DNA from 3 places in the Micromonospora sp. NBRC 110038 genome. Region 1 is predicted to be linked to each of the others. Evidence: riboswitches for the same ligand, from Rfam matches in the RefSeq annotation. Region 1 holds a riboswitch; each other region holds the start of a gene.
The links. A riboswitch is a leader RNA that binds a small molecule or an ion and turns the genes downstream of it on or off. The one in region 1 is predicted to bind cobalamin.
Positions count from the first base shown of each region.

Region 2: another riboswitch for cobalamin. It lies ahead of cobN (cobaltochelatase subunit CobN); the one in region 1 lies ahead of LPU61_RS27600 (peptidase).
Region 3: another riboswitch for cobalamin. It lies ahead of bluB (5,6-dimethylbenzimidazole synthase); the one in region 1 lies ahead of LPU61_RS27600 (peptidase).

Region 1 covers NZ_BBOL01000009.1:455,116-459,086, forward strand. Annotated here, with positions in the region: partial or broken gene metE (5-methyltetrahydropteroyltriglutamate--homocysteine S-methyltransferase) at 1-2,210, shown strand, start outside; cobalamin riboswitch at 2,338-2,472, shown strand; gene LPU61_RS27600 (peptidase) at 2,571-3,614, shown strand; gene LPU61_RS27605 (hypothetical protein) at 3,666-3,971, shown strand, end outside.
Region 2 covers NZ_BBOL01000008.1:193,510-201,577, forward strand. Annotated here, with positions in the region: gene LPU61_RS24970 (VWA domain-containing protein) at 1-1,852, opposite strand, end outside; gene cobN (cobaltochelatase subunit CobN) at 1,849-5,544, opposite strand; cobalamin riboswitch at 5,833-5,962, opposite strand; gene cpt (chloramphenicol phosphotransferase CPT) at 6,224-6,757, shown strand; gene LPU61_RS24985 (hypothetical protein) at 6,817-7,152, opposite strand; gene LPU61_RS24990 (hypothetical protein) at 7,265-8,017, shown strand.
Region 3 covers NZ_BBOL01000005.1:64,703-72,770, forward strand. Annotated here, with positions in the region: gene LPU61_RS18605 (TadE/TadG family type IV pilus assembly protein) at 1-345, shown strand, start outside; gene LPU61_RS18610 (hypothetical protein) at 486-857, shown strand; gene LPU61_RS18615 (LysM domain-containing protein) at 874-2,079, shown strand; gene LPU61_RS18620 (Rieske 2Fe-2S domain-containing protein) at 2,362-3,213, opposite strand; gene LPU61_RS18625 (hypothetical protein) at 3,309-3,650, opposite strand; gene bluB (5,6-dimethylbenzimidazole synthase) at 3,724-4,368, opposite strand; cobalamin riboswitch at 4,403-4,602, opposite strand; gene LPU61_RS18635 (helix-turn-helix domain-containing protein) at 4,620-5,597, opposite strand; gene LPU61_RS18640 (AraC family transcriptional regulator) at 5,706-6,737, opposite strand; gene LPU61_RS18645 (crotonase/enoyl-CoA hydratase family protein) at 7,025-7,786, shown strand; gene LPU61_RS18650 (NAD(P)/FAD-dependent oxidoreductase) at 7,802-8,068, opposite strand, start outside.

The DNA of each region.
Region 1 (3,971 bases):
CCACGTATCGGTGGTAACCGTGAACTGAAGAAGGCCGTGGAGGCCTACTGGGCGGGCCGCATCGACGCCGCGGAGTTGGAGAGCACCTCGGTCGCGCTGCGCGCCGGGGTCTGGCGGACGCTGCGCGACGCCCGCCTGGACGCGATCCCGTCGAACACGTTCTCCTACTACGATCACGTCCTCGACACGGCGGTGGCCGTCGGCGCGGTCCCACGACGCTTCGCCCGACTCGGCCTGTCAGGGCTCGACACCTACTTCGCCATGGCCCGCGGCGTCGACGCCGAACCGGCGCTGGAACTGACGAAGTGGTTCGACACGAACTATCACTACCTGGTCCCGGAGATCGGACCCGACACCGTCTTCGCCGCGAACCCCGACAAGGCGTTGCGTGAGTACGGAGAAGCCCGCGCGCTGGGTATCGAGAGCCGACCGGTGCTGGTCGGGCCCGCCACGTTCCTGCTGCTGGCCAAGACCTCCACACCAGGCGTCGAGTCATTCGATCGGATGGCCGAACTCGTCGACGTGTACGCCGACGTTCTCCGTGCCCTCGCCGCCGCCGGTGTCACGTGGGTTCAGCTGGACGAACCCGCCTACGTGGCCGACCGCACCACGGCCGAGATCGAGGCGCTACACGATGCCTACATGCGGTTGTGCTCCGTGCGGCAGCGGCCGAGGATCTTCGTCGCCACCTACTTCGGGGAACTCGGTGACGCGCTGCCCGCGCTGCTGGACACGCCGGTCGAGGCGCTCGGCCTGGACCTCGTTGCCGGGCCCGGCAACCTGCGACGTCTCGCCGGAGCCGGCCCACTGCACGGCAAGACGATCGTCGCCGGGCTCGTCGACGGTCGCAACGTCTGGCGCACCGACCTTCGGGCGGCGATAACGACCGGTGCCGCGGTCACCGGGCTCGCCGACCACGTCGCCGTGTCCACCTCCTGCTCCCTGCTGCACACACCGGTGGATCTCTCCGCCGAGACCACGCTCGATCCGCAGCTGCGACGGCGGTTGGCCTTCGCCCGGCAGAAGGTCGACGAGGTCGTCCTGCTCGGCCGCGCCCTGCGCGACGGCACGACGCCGCTGCCTGAACCGCTACCACCCGCCCCGAAAGCGTGGCGCGACGACACCGTGCGGGGCAGGCTCGCCGCGCTGCGCCCAGGCGACAGGCAACGGGGCGACCACCGGCGGCGGGCGGCGGTCCAGCAGGCCCGGTTGCACCTGCCGCCGCTGCCCACCACGACCATCGGCTCGTTCCCGCAGACCGCCGAGCTGCGTGCGGCCCGCGCCGCACACCGGTCCGGCCGGCTCGACGACTCCGGCTACGTCCAGCGGATGCGCGCCGAGGTCGAGCATGTCATCCGGCTCCAGGAGCGGCTGGGCCTCGACGTACTCGTGCACGGCGAGCCGGAGCGCAACGACATGGTCCAATACTTCGGTGAGCAGTTGACCGGTTTCGCCACGACCGAGCACGGCTGGGTGCAGTCGTACGGCTCCCGCTGCGTCCGCCCGCCGGTCATCTACGGCGATGTGGCCCGCAGGCTCCCATGACGGTCGCCTGGTCCTCCTACGCGCAATCGCTGACCGACCGGCCGGTCAAGGGCATGCTCACCGGACCGGTGACGATCCTCGCCTGGTCGTTCGTGCGCGACGACCAGCCGATCAACGTCACCGCCGACCAGATCGCCCTCGCCCTGCGTGACGAGTGCCGCGACCTTCAGGCGGCCGGCATCCGGGTGATCCAGGTCGACGAGCCGGCCCTGCGGGAAACCCTGCCCCTGCGCGCGGCGGACCAGGATGCCTACCTGGACTGGGCGGTAGGCGCGTTCCGCCTGGCCACCAGCGGTGTCGCCGACGACATCCAGATCCACACCCATCTGTGCTACTCCGAGTTCGGTGAGATCATCGCCGCCATCGACGCCCTCGACGCCGACGTCACCAGCATCGAGGCGTCCCGCTCGAGGATGGAGGTCCTCGGCGACCTAGCCGCGGCCGGCTACCACCGCGGAGTCGGGCCAGGCGTGTGGGACATTCACTCGCCCCGGGTCCCGCCACGTGACGAGGTCGTCGAGGCGCTTCGCCGGGCCTTGGCGGTGGTGCCGGCCGAGCGGCTGTGGGTCAACCCCGACTGCGGCCTGAAGACCCGCAGCTATCCCGAGGTCGAGGCGTCTCTGGCGCACCTCGCCGCCGCCGCCGTCGAGCTTCGCGGCAGGTGAGCGCAGGCCGGGCGGGACGCCGACACCGTCCCGCCCGGCACGGCCGAGCGACCGTGTCACCCTGTCGCGATGGTCACCGTGTGTTGATGTCGGGCAACGCATTGACACGTGCTGCCCCGCCCGGCCAGACTGACGCGACAACTTCATCAGCGTGCGCGTAGGGGGAAGTCCGGTCGAAGTCCGGCGCTGGCCCGCAACGGTAGGCCATCGGGGTGTGCTCCGATGACAAGCCCGAATACCCGACGTGCCCGCGATTTCGCTCCCCCACCCGTCGTGGCCCACGGGTCGGAGTCCCGGTCGACCCCGTGCCACGGTGGTCGTTCGGGTTCTGACGACCGCCGGGCCGGAAAGGCGCTTCCGATGGTCGTTCGCCTGAGCCGGCACCGCCTGCTCGCGCTGTTCTGCGGTGTGCTCGCCGCCCTCACAGTCACCACGCCCGCGCTCGCCGCTCCCGCGCCCGCCGGCCCGACCCGGGCGGAGGCCGCCGCCGGGTGGCTGGCCCGGCAACTAATCGACGGGGAACGCTTCGAGGTGGTCTACGACGGGGTCGCCTACCCGGACCAGGGGCTCACCCTCGACGCGGTGTTCGCCTTCGCCGCTGCCGGCGTCGCCGACGACTCCGGCACGCGGGCGCTGGCCTGGGTCAGCCGGCCGGACGTCCGCGACGCCTACGTGGGCGACGGCACGACCGAGGCGTACGTCGGCGCCACCGCCAAACTCGCCCTCGCCGTCGCGGTGCGCGGCGGTGACCCGACGGATGTGGGCGGGGTGGACCTGGTCGCCCGCCTGCGCTCGCTCCAGTCGCCGACCGGCCGGTTCACCGACCGGTCGGCGTTCGGCGACTACAGCAACGCCTTCAGTCAGTCCTTCGCGATCCTCGCGCTGGACCGGACCGCACAGGGCGTGCCGGCAGCGGCCGCGTCCTGGCTGGCCGGCACCCGCTGCGCCGACGGTGGCTACCCGCTGCTGCCCGCCCAGCCGGTCTGCACCTCCGACGTGGACGCCACCGCGCTCGCGGTGCAGGCGTTGCGGGCGGCCGGCCGCAGGGCCGACGCCGCCCCGGGGCTGCGCTGGCTGCTCTCGGTGCAGGGCGCGAACGGCGGGTTCGCCAACGTAGGGGGAACACCGAACGCGAACAGCACCGGGCTCGCCGCGCAGGCGCTGCGCGATGGTCACCGGCCGCTGGCCTGGGCGCGGGCCCGCACGTTCCTCGCCGGACTCCAGGTCGACTGCGCCGGCGCGTCAGCCGACCGGGGGGCGGTCGACTTCGACGGCGGCGCCTTCGACCCGGCCACCGCCGCCCGCGCCACCGCGCAGGCCGTCCTCGGTCTGACCGGCGCTGGGTACGCCCACCTGTCCGCCGCCGGCGCGACGACCGGCGCACCGACCCCCGACTGCCCGTGAGCCGTCCCGTCGCTCGCCTGATTCTCATTCGTCTGCTCTCGGGGAGGACCCATGTTTCGAATCGTCATTCGTAGGCGGCTTGCCGGACTGTTGGCCGCCGCCGTCGCCGCCGTCGCGCTGACCGCCGTCGAGCCTGCGCCGCAGGCCGCGCACGCCGCCGCGTGTACCGACACGTCGGGGGTCACCGTGGTGGTCGACTTCGCCGCCCTCGGCGGCGGGGTCCAGGTGGCCTGCGCCCTCGGCGACCCGGCGACTGGGCTGGCCGCCCTCCAGGGCGCGGGCTTCACCGTGACCGGAACCTCGCGCTGGGGACTGGCGTTCGTGTGCCGGATCAACGGCAAGCCCACCGCCGCGACC
Region 2 (8,068 bases), on a different contig from region 1:
ACGCGACCACGGCCACCTTGTCCCGCCGCTGGTAGGCGTCGGTGAGCAGGGCGAGCACGGCCCCCTTCACGGCGGACATCCGCTCGCGCGCGCCCATCGAGCCGCTGGCGTCGACGACGAACAGCACGAGGTTGCCCTCGCGCCCCTCGCGGACCGCCTCGCGCAGGTCGGCCGGGCGCAGCCGCAGCGGCCCACCGGCCCGGCCCCGGGCCGCCTGACGCCCGGCGGCGGCGCGGACCGTCGCCGGCAGGTGCAGCGGGCCGGGCCGGCCGGCGCGCGGGGTCCGCGCCCCGGTGGTGCGGCCCCGGCCGGTGCGGGCCCGCGACCGCCGGCCGGGCACCCCGTCGCCGACGCCGGGCGCGGTGAGCAGCCGGGCCGTCAACCCCCGCTGGGGTACGGCCACCCGCTGCCGCCCGCCGCCGCCCTGCTCCCCGGGCCGGTCGACCGGCTGGTCGGCGGGCCAGTCGTCGGGCCGGCCGGCGGGCTGGTTCCCGCGCCGGGCTGCGGGCTGGTCCCCGGGCTCTCCCGGATCCCTGGTGTCGGCGGTCGACCCGGCTGTGCCGTCGCCGGAGCCGTCGCCGTCGCCGTCGTGCCAGCCGTTCGCCGAGCCGCCACCCGCCGTCCCGTTCCCGGGGTCGCCGCCTCCCGCCGGGCCACCGCCGTCCGGGCCACCTCCGTCGGGACCGCCACCGCCCCCGGGGCCGCCGCCATCCGGGCCGCCCCCGGGGCCGCCGCCGTCGCCCGAGCCGTCGCCGTCGCCGTCGGGGGCGGGCGGGTCGTCGTCGGGGTGCGCGTCGGCGGCCCGCCGCAACGCCTCGTCGAGGCGGTCCTCGTCCAGCCCCGGGGCGTCGAACGGGTCGCGGCGGCGGCGGTGCGGCAGGGCGAGCCGGGCGGCGACCCGGACGTCCTCGGCGGTCACCACCGTCCGGTCCTGCCAGGCGGCGTGCGCCATCGCGGCGCGGGCGGTGACGATGTCGGCGCGCATCCCGTCCACGTCGAACGCGGCGCACACCTCGGCGATCTGGCGCAGCGCGGCGTCGGGCAGCCGCACCCGGCCGAGCCGGTCCCGGGCGGCGGCGACCCGCCGGGCCACCTGGGCGTCGGCGTCGGCCCACCGGGCGGCGAACCCGGCCGGGTCGGCGTCGGCGGCGAGCCGGCGGCGCACCACCTCCACCCGCACGGCCGGGTCGCGGCTGGCGGCCACCTCCACGGTCAGGCCGAACCGGTCCAGCAGCTGCGGGCGCAGCTCGCCCTCCTCCGGGTTCATCGTGCCCACCAGCAGGAACCGGGACGCGTGGCTGACCGACACGCCCTCCCGCTCGACGTGGTTGCGGCCCATCGCGGCGGCGTCGAGGAGCAGGTCGACGAGGTGGTCGTGCAGCAGGTTGACCTCGTCGACGTAGAGCACGCCCCGGTGGGCGGCGGCGAGCAGGCCGGGCTCGAAGGCGCGTACCCCCTCGGCGAGGGCCCGCTCCAGGTCCAGCGAGCCGACCACCCGGTCCTCGGCGGCGCCGACGGGCAGCTCGACCAGGCGGGCCGGGCGACGCTCGACGGGCGCGGCCGCGCGGTCCCCCTCCGCCGCGCCGCCCGGGTGCGGGTCCTCCACGGCGGCCGGGTGCGGGCCGTCGGGGCAGGACGGGTCCGGTGCCGCCGGGTCGCAGGCGAACCGGCAACCGGCGACCTGGTCGACGGGCGGCAGCAGGGCGGCCAGGGCCCGCACGGCGGTGGACTTCGCGGTGCCCTTCTCGCCCCGCACGAGGACCCCGCCGATGGCCGGGCTGACGGCGTTGAGCAGCAGCGCGAGGCGCATGTCGGCCATGCCGAGCACGGCGGAGAAGGGGAACACACTCATTGCCGGTCCTCCAGGTCGCCCTCGCTGGCCAGGTACGTCTCGCGGAGCCGGTCGAGGGTGGCCGGCTCCGGGGCGGCCCACATCCCCCGGTCGGCGGCCTCCAGGAGCCGCTCGGTGATGCCGCGCAGCGCCCACGGGTTGGACTGCTCCAGGAACTGCCGGGTGGTGTCGTCGAAGACGTACGCGGCGGCGAGGCGCTCGTACATCCAGTCGTCCACGACGCCGGCGGTGGCGTCGTAGCCGAACAGGTAGTCCACGGTGGCGGCCAGCTCGAACGCGCCCTTGTAGCCGTGCCGGCGCATCGCGGCGATCCACTTCGGGTTCACCACCCGGGCCCGGAACACCCGCCGGGTCTCCTCGCCGAGGGTGCGGGTGCGCACGTCGTGCGGCATCGCCGAGTCCCCCACGTACGCGGCGGGGGCGACGCCGGTGAGGTGACGGACCATCGCCACCATCCCGCCGTGGTACTGGAAGTAGTCGTCGGAGTCGACGATGTCGTGCTCGCGGGTGTCCTGGTTCTTCACCGCCACGGCGATGCGGGCGAAGGAGCGTTCCATGTCGGCGCGGGCCTCCCGCCCGTCCAGGCCGGGGCCGTACGCGTAGCCGCCCCAGACGGCGTACACCTCGGCGAGGTCGGCGTCGCTGCGCCAGTTGCGGGCGTCGATCAGCGGCAGCAGCCCCGCCCCGTACGCCCCCGGTTTGGAGCCGAAGACGCGGGCGGTGGCCCGGCGCTCGTCGCCGTGCTCGGCGAGGTCGGCGGCGACGTGCGCGGCGACGTAGTTCTCCTCGGCTGGCTCCGCGAGGGCGGCGACGCGACGCACCGCGTCGTCGATCAGCGCGACGACGTGCGGGAACGCGTCGCGGAAGAACCCGGAGATGCGGACGGTGACGTCGACGCGGGGCCGACCCAGCTCGGCGAGCGGCACCACCTCGACGCCGGTGACCCGGCGGGACCGGTCGTCCCAGGTGGGGCGGCAGCCGAGCAGGGCGAGCACCTCGGCGACGTCGTCGCCCTGGGTGCGCATGGCGCTGGTCCCCCAGACGGTGAGCCCCACCGAGCGGGGATAGGCGCCGGTGTCGGCGAGGTGCCGGGCCAGCAGCGAGTCCGCGAGGGCCACGCCGACGTCCCAGGCGTTGCGGCTGGGGATGGCCTTCGGGTCGACGGAGTAGAAGTTGCGGCCGGTGGGCAGCACGTTGACCAGGCCCCGGGTGGGCGAGCCGGACGGGCCGGGCGGCACGAACCGGCCGTCGAGCGCGCCGAGCACCCGGTCGACCTCGTCGGTGGTCCGCGCCAGCCGGGGCACCACCTCGCGGGCGGCGAAGCGCAGCACGTCGGCGGCGTCGGGGATCGCCCGGCCGGCGACCTCCGCGACGACGGCATCGACACGGTCGGCGACGGCGCTGTCGTCGTCTGCGTCGGCGGCCCAGCCGAGGGTCTCCATGGCGACGACGAGGCGGCGGGCCAGCCCCTCGATCAGGTCGACGGCGTCGGCGGCGGTGCCGGCGGGGCCGTCGGCCACGTCGGTCAGCTCCGTCGGCACGGCGATGCGCCGTCCCGGCTCGGCGAGCAGGGCGGCCTCGTCGAGGCCGTACGCGGCGGCGAGCGCCTGGCGCAGGCCGGGCAGGGCGCGCACCCCGCCCCACACCTGGGGGGCGCGCAGCACGGCGAGGACCAGGTTGACCCGGGCCTCGCCGGTGGGCGCGCCGCCGAGGACGTGCAGGCCGTCGCGGATCTGCACGTCCTTGACCTCGCACAGGTACCCGTCGAGGTGCAGCACGAAGTCGTCGAAGTCGTCGGCGGCGGGCATGTCCGCGGTGTGCAGATCGTGGTGCAGCTCGGCGGCGCGCACCAGGTCCCAGATCTGCGCCCGCACCGTCGGCACCTTCGCCGGGTCGAGCGCCTGCACGGTGGCGTACTCGTCGAGGAGCTGTTCGAGCTTCGCCAGGTCGCCGTACGTCTCGGCGCGGGCCATCGGCGGGACGAGGTGGTCGACGACGACGGCGTGGGCGCGGCGCTTGGCCTGGGTGCCCTCGCCGGGGTCGTTGACGATGAACGGGTACACCAGCGGCAGGTCGCCGAGGACGGCGTCGGGGGCGCAGTCGGCGGCCAGACCGAGGCCCTTGCCGGGCAGCCACTCCAGGGTGCCGTGCTTGCCGAGGTGCACCACGGCGTCCGCCCCGAACCCGCCGTCGGCCTCCGGCGCGGCCAGCCAGCGGTACGCGGCGAGGTAGTGGTGGCTGGGCGGCAGGTCGGGGTCGTGGTAGATGGCGATCGGGTTCTCGCCGAAGCCGCGCGGCGGCTGGATCGCCAGCAGCACGTTGCCCAGCCGCAGGCCGGCGAGCACGACGTGGCCGTCGTCGACGTACAGCTCGCCGGGCGGCTCGCCCCAGTGCTCGCGGATCCGCTCGCGCAGCCCGGCCGGGACCGCGTCGAACCAGCGCCGGTAGCTCGCCTGCGGCACCCGGGCGTCGGCGGCGGCGAGCTGCTCGGGGGTGAGCCACTCCACGTCGTGGCCGCCGGCGGCGATCAGGGCGTGGATGAGCGCGTCCCCGTCGTCGGGCACGGGCCGGTCGCCGAGGTGGTAGCCGGCGGCGGCCAGCGCGGCGAGCAGCCGCACCGCCGAGGCGGGGGTGTCCAGGCCGACGGCGTTGCCGACCCGGGAGTGCTTCGTCGGGTAGGAGCTGAGCACGATCGCCAGCCGCTTGTCGGCGCCCGGCACGTGCCGCAGCCGGGCCTGGCGCGCGGCGATCCCGGCGACCCGGGCGGCCCGCTCGGGGTCGGGCTCGTAGACCGACAGCCCGTCGGCGTCGATGCGCTTGAACGAGAACGGCACGGTGACGATCCGGCCGTCGAACTCGGGGATGGCCACCTGCATGGCGGCGTCCAGCGGCGACAGCCCGGCGTCGCTGCCGGCCCACTGCTCGCGGGTGCTGGTGAGGCAGAGCGCCTGCACGATCGGCACGTCGAGGGCGGCGAGCGCGCCGACGTCCCAGGCGTCGTCGTCGCCCCCGCCGGAGGCGTCGGCGGCCACGGTCCCGCCGGCGGCGAGCACGGTGACGACGAGGGCGTCACAGCGGGCGAACAGCTCCAGCGGCCCGTCGCCGGGGGCGAGCCCGCGCAGCGAGCCGCAGAAGATCGGCAGGGGGTTCGCCCCGGCGGCGTCGACCGCGTCGGCGAGGGAGTCGACGAAGGCGGTGTTCCCGGCGAGGGCGTGCGCCCGGTAGAAGACGATCCCGACGGTCGGCCGCTCGGGCTTGTGGGGGCGCTCGCCGTGGACGCCGTGCCCGGGGGTCGACGCGGGCGGGACGAAGCCCTCGCCGGTGAGCAGCACCGTGTCGGAGAGGAACCGGGCCAGCTCGGCGAGGTTGCCCGGCCCGCCCTCGACCAGGTACGCCAGGGCGTCGGTGGCCACCCCGGAGGCCACGGTGGACGCGGCCATCAGCTCGGCGTCGGGGACCGCCTCGCCGCCGAGGACGACCGTCGGCACCCCGGAGCCGAGCACGGCCGCCAGGCCGTCCGGCCACGCCTGCCGGCCGCCGAGCAGCCGTACGACGGCGAGGTCGATGCCGTCGAGCAGCGCCGGCACGGCGTCGGCGGCGACCCGGGCGGGGTTGGCCAGCCGGTAGCCGGCGCCGCTGGCCCGGGCGGCGAGCAGGTCGGTGTCGGCGGTGGACAGCAGCAGGATGCGCACGGAAGGCTCCGGAGAGTGACGCACCGGGCGGCGGGTGGGCCGCCGGCGGGCAGGCAGGGGCGCGGGGTCAGCGGATACGGCGGGCCTGCGGCCGGTTCACCGGCGACGGCCGGGGCGCCGGGAGCGCAGCATGGCGCGGTACGCGGTGCGCGGGCTCAGGTGCGGCGACGGGGCGCGGGCAGGCTGCCGCGCGCCAGCAGGCGGCGACGATGGTCGTCGATGTGCGAGACGCCGTGCGTCATCGGGTCCTCCTCGGGTGTCCACGCCCTGGGGTCGCTCCGACGGCCGAAGTATCCTGGCTCCCGGATCGACGCTCTCCCCCGGCCTTCCAACCGCAGACACACGGCCGTGACTCACGAGGGGGGATCGCTCCCCGGTGACAGTGGCGGGACCGCGCCGGAATCGCACCGGCTTCCTTCACTGCCGTCAGGCCGCGAATGCTGCCACACCCGACCGCCGCCGGTCAACGCCGGGCTCCCGGCCACTCCCACCCCCGCTCGACATCGAGTGACGACAATGGCTCAAGGAATCGGATGCGGAAAAAGCAAATGTCGTACGCCGATGGCTCCGGGTCGCTCCGCGCGTCTTTTCCCGCCGACCGACCCCCGGATTGGTTAGGCTGATTCCGATCATCACCCGCTCGCGCGGGACGGGAGTTGCCCGAAGGGAATCCGATCAGGTGGCGACGCAGGTCATCGTGCTCAACGGCGGCTCCAGCTCGGGCAAGTCCGCGATCGTCCGGTGCCTCCAGCGCGTCCTGCCGCACCCGTGGATCAGTTTCGGCGTGGACGACCTGATCGACCGGCTGCCGCCGGCCATGCTGGGTTCCCCCGCCGGGCTGAGCTTCGGCCGGCGGGGCGAGGTCGACGTCGGGGAGGACTTCCTCGCCGTGCAGCACGCCTGGCTGGTCGGCATCGCCGCGATGGCGGGCGCCGGAGCCCGGATCGTCCTGGACGAGGTCTTCCTCGGTGGCGGCGCGTCCCAGGAGCGCCTCCGCGGCTACCTGACCGGTCTCGAGGTGCTGTGGGCCGGGGTGCGGTGTGCCCCGGCCGTCGCGGCGGGCCGGGAGATCGCCCGGGGCGACCGGGTGATCGGGATGGCGGCGACGCAGGCCGAGACCGTGCACGAGGGCGTCCACTACGACGTCGAGGTCGACACCGGCCGCACCGAGTCGCTCGACTGCGCGCGCGCCATCGCCGCGCACGTGCGCTGAGCGACGCCGCGCGGCGGGCCGGTGCGCGCCGACGCGGGTCCGTGCGCCGGCCCGGCGGGTCAGTGCGCCCGGCGCTCCGGGTGCGCCCGGTTCCAGGCCCGCATGCGCTCCGGGTATCCGGTGCGCGCGGCCTCGTACAAGGGCACGGCGTGCCGTTGGGCGATCTTCGCGGCGGCCCGCGGCGACCCGGTCCGCCGACGGATCCACTCTCCGTCGTGGGCGATCGCCATCACCGTCGTGTCGGTCGCGGTGGTCTCCGGTTCCAGATAGAACTCCACCCCCCGGCGGCTGCGGACGAACGCCTCCAGGGCGGCGAGGTCGTCCGGCGTCGCCTCGCGGTCGAGCTTCGTCGGGGTTCCGTCGGCGGCGGGTCGGCGGCGGCTGAACCAGCCCATGCCCGGCTCCTCTCCTCGGCGTACGCTCCAGTGGACCATCCCCGCCTGGCAGCCTGCTGGACGCGGGATGAGAGGAAGCTGACCCCGCCCGGCCTCCCCGTACACTCGCCCGGTGGTGGCGTGGCGGGCGGTGGCGGCGCGGGACAACGCCGACTGGTGCGACCTGGTCGGCCGGGCCCACGGCCTCGCGGGAGCGCGCGACGCGGACGCCTGGTCGGTGCCCCGCCGTTCCCCACCGTGGTATCCGGACGCGGTGACGCTGCGCCCCGGCGTGGACGCCGCCCGACTGCTGGCCCGGATCGACGCCGGGCCCGGCGCGTCGGTGAAGGACAGCTTCGCCGACCTGGACCTCGCCCCGCACGGCTTCCGGGTGCTCTTCGCGGCCTCGTGGATCCACCGCCCGCCCGCCGGGCCGCCCGCGACACCGCTCGTCGCGTCGCCCGGCACGCCGCTCGCCGCGCTGCCTGGGGCGGGCCCGACGGCGCTGGCTCCGGTCACGTCGGCGCGGGGGCTGGCCGCCTGGTCCGCCGCAGCCGGCAGCGAGGCCCTGCGCCGGCCGGCGCTGCTGGCCGACCCGCGGGTGACGATCCTCGCCCGGCGCGCGGGCGACGGCGCGGTCACCGCAGGCGCCGTGCTCACCGACTGCGGCCCGGCGGTCGGGGTCTCCAACGTCTTCGCCGCCGACGGGGATCTCGCCGGGGTGTGGCGCGGCGTCGTGGCCGCCCGCCCGGGCCGGCCGCTGGTCGGCTACGAGTCCGGCGGCGGCCTGCCGCCGGCCGAGGAGGCGGGTTTCCGGCGGGTCGGTCCGCTGCGCGTCTGGCTGCGCCCGGACCGCCACCGCGACCCGGAACCCGCCACCGGCTGACCACTCTGCGCAATCACCACGCGGGCGTGCGCGCCCGTCCACTCGCCTGAC
Region 3 (8,068 bases), on a different contig from region 1:
CAGTCGGCGGCGCACGACGCCGCCCGCGCCGCGTCCATCTCCCGGGACGCCGAGACCGCGCGCGATCGGGCCCTGGCCGCCGCGCAGAGCCAACTCGACTGGCAGCGGGCCAACTGCGCCGGCCAGCCCACGCTCACCCTGCGCGGCTCGGTGGGCGGCTCGCCGGTCAGCTTCGCCGAGGCGTTCGACAGCGGCCCCGGCACGACGGCCGCCGTGACGGTGCAGGTCACCTGCACGGTCACCTTCACCGACATCGACCTGGCGCTGCTGCCCGACATGGCGGGCAGCCGGACGATCTCGGCCAGCTTCACCTCCCCGCTGGACCGCTACCGGAGCCGGTCGTGACCGCCCGCGCCCCCGGCGGAGCTGTGCACACCGCCCCCGCCGACGGTCCAAACGAGCGCCGGGCCACCACCCCCGCCGCCGGCCCGGGGCGCCGGTGGCGCGGCGACGAGGGCCGGGTCAGCCTGTTCCTGGCGGCGGCGATGATCGGCGTCCTCGCGATCATCGGCCTGGCCTTCGACGGCGCCGGGCAGCTCCGCTCCCGGCAACTGGCCGACAACCTGGCCGCCGAGGCGGCGCGCACCGGCGGCCAGTCCATCGACCGGGCGAAGGCCATCCAGGGCGGCCGCAAGGAGATCGACGAGACGGCGGCCAGGGCGGCGGTGACGAGTTACCTCGCCGCCGCCGGTGCCACCGACCACAGCGTCGAGTTCCCCGTCGTCGACGGGGAGAAGCTCATCCGCGTCCAGGTCACCGTCACCTACGACCGCTACCTGCTCGGCTTCTTCGGCTTCGGTGACGCCGTCACCGTCTCCGGCGAGGCAACCGCACGCGCCCTCACCGAGGGCTCCTAGGAAGGGAAGGCACGCCATGGCCGCACCGGGTCGCTCCGCCGCACGGCGGGTCGGGCAGGTACTCACCGGGTTCGGCGCGCTGGTCGTGCTGATCGCCGTGCTGGTCGGGGGGCCGGTGGCGTTGATCGCGTTCGCCGGGAACCCGCTGCCCGACCACCTGCCCAGCCTCGCCGAGGTCGGTGCCACGCTGACCAGCCGGGACGACGGTCAGCTCTTCCTGCGGGCGCTGGCCCTGGTCGGCTGGTTCGGCTGGGCCACGTTCGCCTTCTCCGTGCTCGTGGAGCTGGGCGCGCAGACGCTGCGCCGACCGGCACCCCGGCTGCCCGGGATGAGCCGGCAGCAGCGCGCCGCCGCGGCGCTGGTCGGCTCGGTGGCCCTGATCATCGCGGCGAGTCCGGCCGCCGCCAGCGCGGCCACCGTGCTGTCCGGCCCGTATCCCGCCGCCGCACCCGCCGCCGTCGCCGGGGCACCGGCGGCCCGCCCGGTCGCCGCGCTGCCGGTGGTCGACGCCCGGGCAACGACGCCGACGGCCGCCACGGCGGCCGACCTCCGGCAGGAGGCGGAACCGACGGTGTACCGGGTCGCCAAGGGCGACTACCTGGGCGAGGTCGCCGAGCGCTACCTCGACGACTTCGACCGCTACCGGGACGTGGCGAAGCTGAACCGGCTGGGCGACCCGGACCGCATCCGCCCCGGGCAGCTGATCACGCTGCCCGACGGCGTCCACGACACCGGGGCCCGCAGGCACGCGACCGGGAAGCTGGTGGTCCGGCCCACGACGCCCGCCCCCGGCGGTACGGTCACCCCCCGGCCGCCGTCGGCACCCGCCACCCCGCCCGCCGCCGACGCGCCGGCCGCACCGGGTGCGGCCCAGCCCTCGCCCACGCCGCCCTCGCCCACCTCGCCACGGGCCACCCGTCCCGCCCCCGGCCCCTCCGCCGCCCAGCCGCCGGCCGGCTCGTCGGCGGGAGGCTCGTCGCACGGCACCCAGCAGGTCGCCCAGCCGCCCTCCGGGCCGCAGCCCGCGATGGCCGCCGGAGCGTCCCGGGCGAGCGCGGGCGACCAGATGAACCGGCCGCTCGCCGTCTCGGCGGTGCTCGCCGTCGCCAGCATCGTCGGGGCGCAGATCGGGGCCGTCCTCGGGCTACGCCGCCGGCCGGCGGTCGCCAGGGCCACCAGCAGCGCACGGGCCCTCGTCACCGGCCGGCACCGCCGGGACTGACCCCCGAGCCGAGGCACGGCACCGAGCCGGGCCAGGCCAAGCCAAGCCGGGCCAGGCCAAGCCGGGCGGGCCGGGCGGGCCGGGCGGGCCGGGCGGGCCGGGGGGCGCATGATCGACTCCATGTCGCCGACATGGGGGCATCCGGTGCCAGGGAAACCGCCATGTCGCCGACATGGCGGCGGGCCGGCGGGCCAGCCCGTCCGGCCGGGCCACGCCGCCGGCCCGGTCCGGCGGTCCCCGCCAGGCCGGACCGGGCCCGGCCAGGCCCGGCGGGGCCCGGCCTCAGGGCAGCCTCGCCTCCAGGACCCCGTCGACCACCCGGGTCGGCAGGATCTGCTGGTCGTTCCCGGACGGCCCGTGCATGACCTCGCCTCCGTTGAGCCGGAACGCGCTCCCGTGCCACGGGCAGACGACGCAGGCGTGTCCGTCGATCTCGGTGACCTCGCCCTCGCCGAGCGGGCCGCTCTGGTGCGGGCAGCGCTCCAGCATCACCGTGACCTCGTCGCCGTGCCGGTAGAGGATCACCGAGACGTCGTCCACCTCGCGGGTGACCAGCTTCCGCTGGGGCAGGTTGGCCATGTCCGCCAGCGGGTGCCAGCCCTCGCCGATCCGGTGCAGCTCGGAGATGCTCTGGTTGACCTGCGCCCCCTGCTTGTACGCGAGGTGCCCGCCGAGGTATGCCCCCGCGCTCGCCGCGCCCAGCCCGAGGTAGGCCAGCGCCCGCCCCGTCCCGTGCCGCCCGCGCAGCCGGGCCGCCAGCGAACCCGCGTACAGGGTCAGGCCGACGGCGTTGGCGGCGGCGTGCACCAGCCCGACGCGGCGCTGCTCCCGGGAGAGGGCCGCCCAGTCGTTCAGGCCGGCGATCGCCGCCGGGAGGGCGCTGACGGTGCCCAGCCCCACCAGGGCGGTGGCCGCCCGGCGCTGGCCGGGCATCAGGTCGAGTACGGCCGCGCTGATCCAGGAGCCGACCGGCACCTGCACCAGCGCCGGGTGCAGGGGGTGGCCGATGAAGACGCCGTGCAGCAGGTCGCGGACCCGCTGCGGGCGCAGGGTGGCCTGGACGCCGCGCTGCAGCCGGTCGCCGGCCCGGTCCAGGGCCGAAGCCTGTTCGAGTTTCGTCAAGAGTGCCCGCATTCCGTCCGACTTCCCGGCAGAAGCGGTCGCAAACCGGGCAGCCGTGCCGGGCGTCCGGCGTACGCGTGGGTCGCGCGTACGCCGGACGGGGCCGGCTACAGCCAGGGGCCGCTGCGGCAGATGAACTGGGTGGTGCCGCTGTACTGGGTCGTGCTGCCGTCGAAGTAGCTGTAGCTGGCACGCACCGGGTGGCCGAGGTTGCTGGCCGGGCAGGTGGCGAAGAGGGTCGACCCGGCGGTCGTGAAGGTGCCGACGCTGCCGGAGTACCAGGTGATGCTCCAGGTCGTCGTGCCGGCGCTGCTGGCGTCGCAGTAGAACTGCGACGCGCCGGACTCGCAGAAGGGTGCCGGGGCGGCGGCGAGGGCCGGGGTGGCACCGGCGGCGAGGCCCAGGACGGCGAAGACGGACGCGGCCAGGACCTTGACGGTGGTACGCATGGAACTCCTCCCAACGTAGCTAAGTGATGACTCAGCGCTACGCCAGCCTAGCCGCCACATAGACGTACCTGAATTAGCTGTTCGGTCGGTCGGTCACCCGTTGCGGCCAGCGGTCGTGGTGCACCGCCTCGGCGAGGGGCCGGCGTCGCCGCCACCCGTGCCGCTCCAGGTCGGGCACGGTCTCCAGGTGCGTGACCGGCCCGACGCAGAGCCAGGCCACCGGCCGGATGCCGGCCGGCACGCCCAGCAGTTCGGCGAGGAACGGCTCCCGGTAGAAGGAGACCCACCCGACGCCCAGCCCCTCGGCGGTCGCGGCGAGCCAGAGGTTCTGGATGGCCAGGCAGACCGAGTAGAGGCCGGCGTCGGCGATGGAGTGCCGCCCGAGCACGGCCGGGCCGCCGCGCTCCGGGTCGTACGTGACGACGATCGACAGCGTCGACTCCAGCACCCCGTCGATCTTGATACGCGCGAACCGCTCGGCCGCCGCGCCGTCCAGGGTGGCGGCGAACGTGGCCCGCTCGGCCTGCACGTGCCGGTAGAACCGGCGGCGGACGGCGGCGTCCCGGACCAGGACGAAGTCCCACGGCTGCGAGTAGCCGACGCTGGGCGCGGCGTGCGCGGCGTCGAGGATCCGGTGCAGGGCGTCGGCCGGCACCGGCTCCCCGGTGAACTGGGCCCGGACGTCCCGGCGGCGGTGGATGGCGTCGTAGAGTTCCACAGGCAGGCTCCCGCTGCGCTCGGCCCACCCAGCGGGTGGGCGGTCGACGCGAGGCCGGTCTTCGGACTCCCGGATCGACGCCTGCCCGTCCGCCTTCCCAGCCGCACGGCCAGTGGCTGCGCTCCTCGCGCGTGGACGGTGGCTCCCCGGTCACCGCGGCGGGCCCGTGCCGGATTCACACCGGCTTCCCGATTCTCCCCGCACCCGCGGGGCACCTCGCATGATCGTGCCGCCGGCGATGCTAACCCGCGTCAGCGGTGCAGCGTCCGGCCGGGCAGTTCCCCGTACGTGGTGAGGTAGCGGGCGGCGAAGCGGCGCGGGTCGGCGAATCCCCAGCGCGCGGCGGTCGCGGCCACGGAGGTGCCGTCGCCGGGCGTGGCCCGGGACAGTTCCTGGCGGGCCAGGTCGAGTCGCACCCGGCGCAGGTAGGCCAGGGGGGTCGTGCCGAGCTGACTGCGGAACGCGAGCTGCACCGCGCGGGGGGTGGTGCCGGCGGCGCGGGCGATGTCGACGAGGCCGATGTCGGTCCCCGCGGTGGACTCGATGAAGGCGATCGCCCGGCGCAGGGTCCCCGCGTGGGCGTCGGCCCGGTCGCACGGCCGGTCCTCCCGGAGGGCGTTGCTGGGAAACGCGGCGAGCGTCGCCGCGGCGAGCAGGCGGCCGAGGCCACCGAGCACGAGCGGGGACGCGCCCGGCGCGCCGCCGGCGGCCATGACCGACTCCGCGTACCGGACGGTCTGCCGCCACCGCCACTCCGCGTCGGCGCGGATCGGCCGGAAGCTGACGAACCGCAGGGGTGCCAGCGGCCGGTCCGGATCGGCGCGGGCGACCTGGTCGATCAGCGAGAGGTCCAGCAGGACGCAGGTCACGTCCAGGTCGCTGGACCACGAGGAGCCGGGCAGGTCGGGCTGGTACAGCACGGCGATCTCGCCGGGGCCGACCAGCTCGTCGACGCCGTCGCAGCGGCGCCCGAAGCACCCCCGGCGGGGGGCGGCGAGCAGGACGTAACCGAGTGGTTCCGCGTTCACCCGCAGGTCGAGGGCGATGCTGATGTCGTCGATGCAGAACGCCCCGGCGTTCCACCGGTCGTGGCGGAGCGGAAGCCCGGTCGGCACGGCGGCCAGCCGCACGCTGCGGCCGTACGCGGTCTCGTAGACGTGCGCCGCCTCTGCCGGGTCGCTGGTCGAGAACCGGGTGAGCGCGGGCGGGACGTGACTACCCGAAGTCACCAATTCACCCCCCTGGGTCACGAGGGAGCCTAGCTACCCGGCCCGGGTGGACAGTGCAACGGCACGCCGGAGCGCCACCTCCCAGGCCCGAGGGGTTCTCGCGCCCGGTCAGCTCCGCAGCGTCTGGCTGGGCGGCCGCCCGTAGGCCCGGCGGTACTCGGTGGCGAACCGGCCCAGGTGGGCGAAGCCCCACCGAGCGGCGACGGCGGCCACGGTGAGGCCCGCGCCGGGCTCGGCGGCCTGGAGTTCGGTGTGCACCCGTTCCAGGCGTACCTGTCGCAGGTAGCGCGTCGGGGTGGTGTCGAGGTACTTGCGGAAGGCCTGCTGGAGCGCCCGCGCGCCCAGCCCGGCCGCGACCGCCACGTCGGTCACGGTCAGGGTCTGGTCCGCGTACTGCTCGATGTAGGCGACGGCACGACGGACCGCGGCCGGCGCGACGGCCCCCGCGCCGCGCGACGGCGCCTCGGTCATCGTCGTGTTGGGGAACGTCGCCAGCGCGACGGCCACCAGCAGGCCCGTCGCCTCCGCCTGCACCAGCGCGTTGGCCCCGAACGCGGCGCCCGGCAGCGCCACCTGGGTGAGATAGCGCGTGGTGTTGCGCCAGAGCTGCGCGGCGGACGGGGACACCGGCGACAGCCCCTGGAACCGCAGGTCGACCGGCGCGAGGCCACACCGCTCCTGCGCCACCCGCCGCACGTCGGCGAGGGGGATCTCCACGGCGACGACCTCCATGTCGCGGTGCAGGATCGCCCTGGTCCGCCGGGGCGGCACGAGCAGCAGGTCACCGGCTCCGGCCATCACCTCCCCGGCCCCGACGTCGACCCCCCAGCCACCGGAGAGCACCTCCGCCACCCCGACGACGTCCCGGGTGGACACGTCGTTGTCCGCGTTCATCGGATAGCGCACCCGGGCCACGCTGGCCGAGCCGAAACGCGCGTGGGCGGCCCGGAAGACGACCCCACCGCGGCGGTCGAACGCGCGTAATCGGTGTTCCGGATAGGCCGCCAGCAGCCAGCGGTGCGCCTCGTCCGGATCGTCCGTGACGAGCCGCGACCACGACCCGGGCGGGTCGGCGGATGCCTCGTCGCCGCAGTCGACCCGCTTCGTCGCGGACGGCCCCGCCCCGGTACGTCCTGTCACGGCATCTCCCCGCATCACGGCGGCGGTGGCGCCCAACGGCGTCCCTCACCCTCACCTCACCCGGGGCCCACGGCGACGGGCGACGGGCACCGCACGAGTTCGCGTCGACACGTTCGGTGGCCCTTCAGCGCGCATTCTGGCGGCCGACAGAGGACGAGAGAAGCCGCCACGGGCCGGGCTGTCCGCCGTGCGAAGCCGATGTACGGAGTACGAACACCGGTGGCCGTCCGGCAGGGTGGCTACGCCCGCGCTGGTGCGTCGGCGTCCGGGCAGGGCATGCTGTCCCGATGGGGGTACGGGTCGAGCACGCCGCCGCGGTGACCACGGTGATCCTGGACCGGCCGGCGTCCCGCAACGCCGTCGACGGTCCCACCGCCCGGGCCCTGGCCGACGCGTTCCGCGCCTTCGAGGCCGACCCGGCGGCGGCGGTGGCCGTGCTGTGGGGGGCCGGCGGCACGTTCTGCGCCGGGGCGGACCTCAAGGCGATCGGCACGCCGAGCGGCAACCGGGTCGAGCCGGACGGCGACGGCCCGATGGGCCCGACGCGGCTGCGGCTGTCCAAGCCGGTGATCGCCGCGATCTCCGGGTACGCCGTGGCCGGCGGGCTGGAGCTGGCGCTCTGGTGCGACCTGCGGGTCGCCGAGTCCGACGCGGTGCTCGGCGTGTTCTGCCGGCGCTGGGGCGTGCCACTGGTCGACGGCGGCACCGTCCGCCTGCCGAGGCTGATCGGCGAGAGCCGGGCGCTGGACCTGATCCTCACGGGCCGGCCGGTCCCGGCCGAGGAGGCGTACGCGATGGGGTTGGTGAACCGGCTGGTCGCGCCGGGTGCGGCCCGCGCGGAGGCCGAGCGTCTGGCCGCCGAGATCGCCCGGCACCCGCAGGCGTGCCTGCGCAACGACCGGGCGGCGGTGCTGGCCGGCGCGAACCTGCCCGAGCCGGACGCCCTCGCGGTGGAGCTGGCCTACGGCGCGGCGTCCCTCGCGGCCGACGCGACGGCGGGGGCGGCGCGCTTCGCGGCCGGTGCGGGCCGCCACGGCGCCCCCGCCTGAGGGGGTGCCGGCCGGCTAGCTCAGGTCGCGCAGGGCGGTCTCGATGGCGCGGTGGAACGTCGGGTACGCGTAGATCATGTGCCGGAGCCGGCTCAGCGGCACCTCCGCGTGCACCGCCACCACCAGGCCCGACAGCACCTCGCCGCCGGCCGGGCCGACCGAGGTGGCCCCGACCAGCACCCCCCGGTCGGCGTCCGCGACCAGCTTGACGAACCCGTCGCCCCGGTGGATCCAGCCCCGGGTGGACGAGTCGAGCCGGCTCACCCCGACCTGCACGTTGAT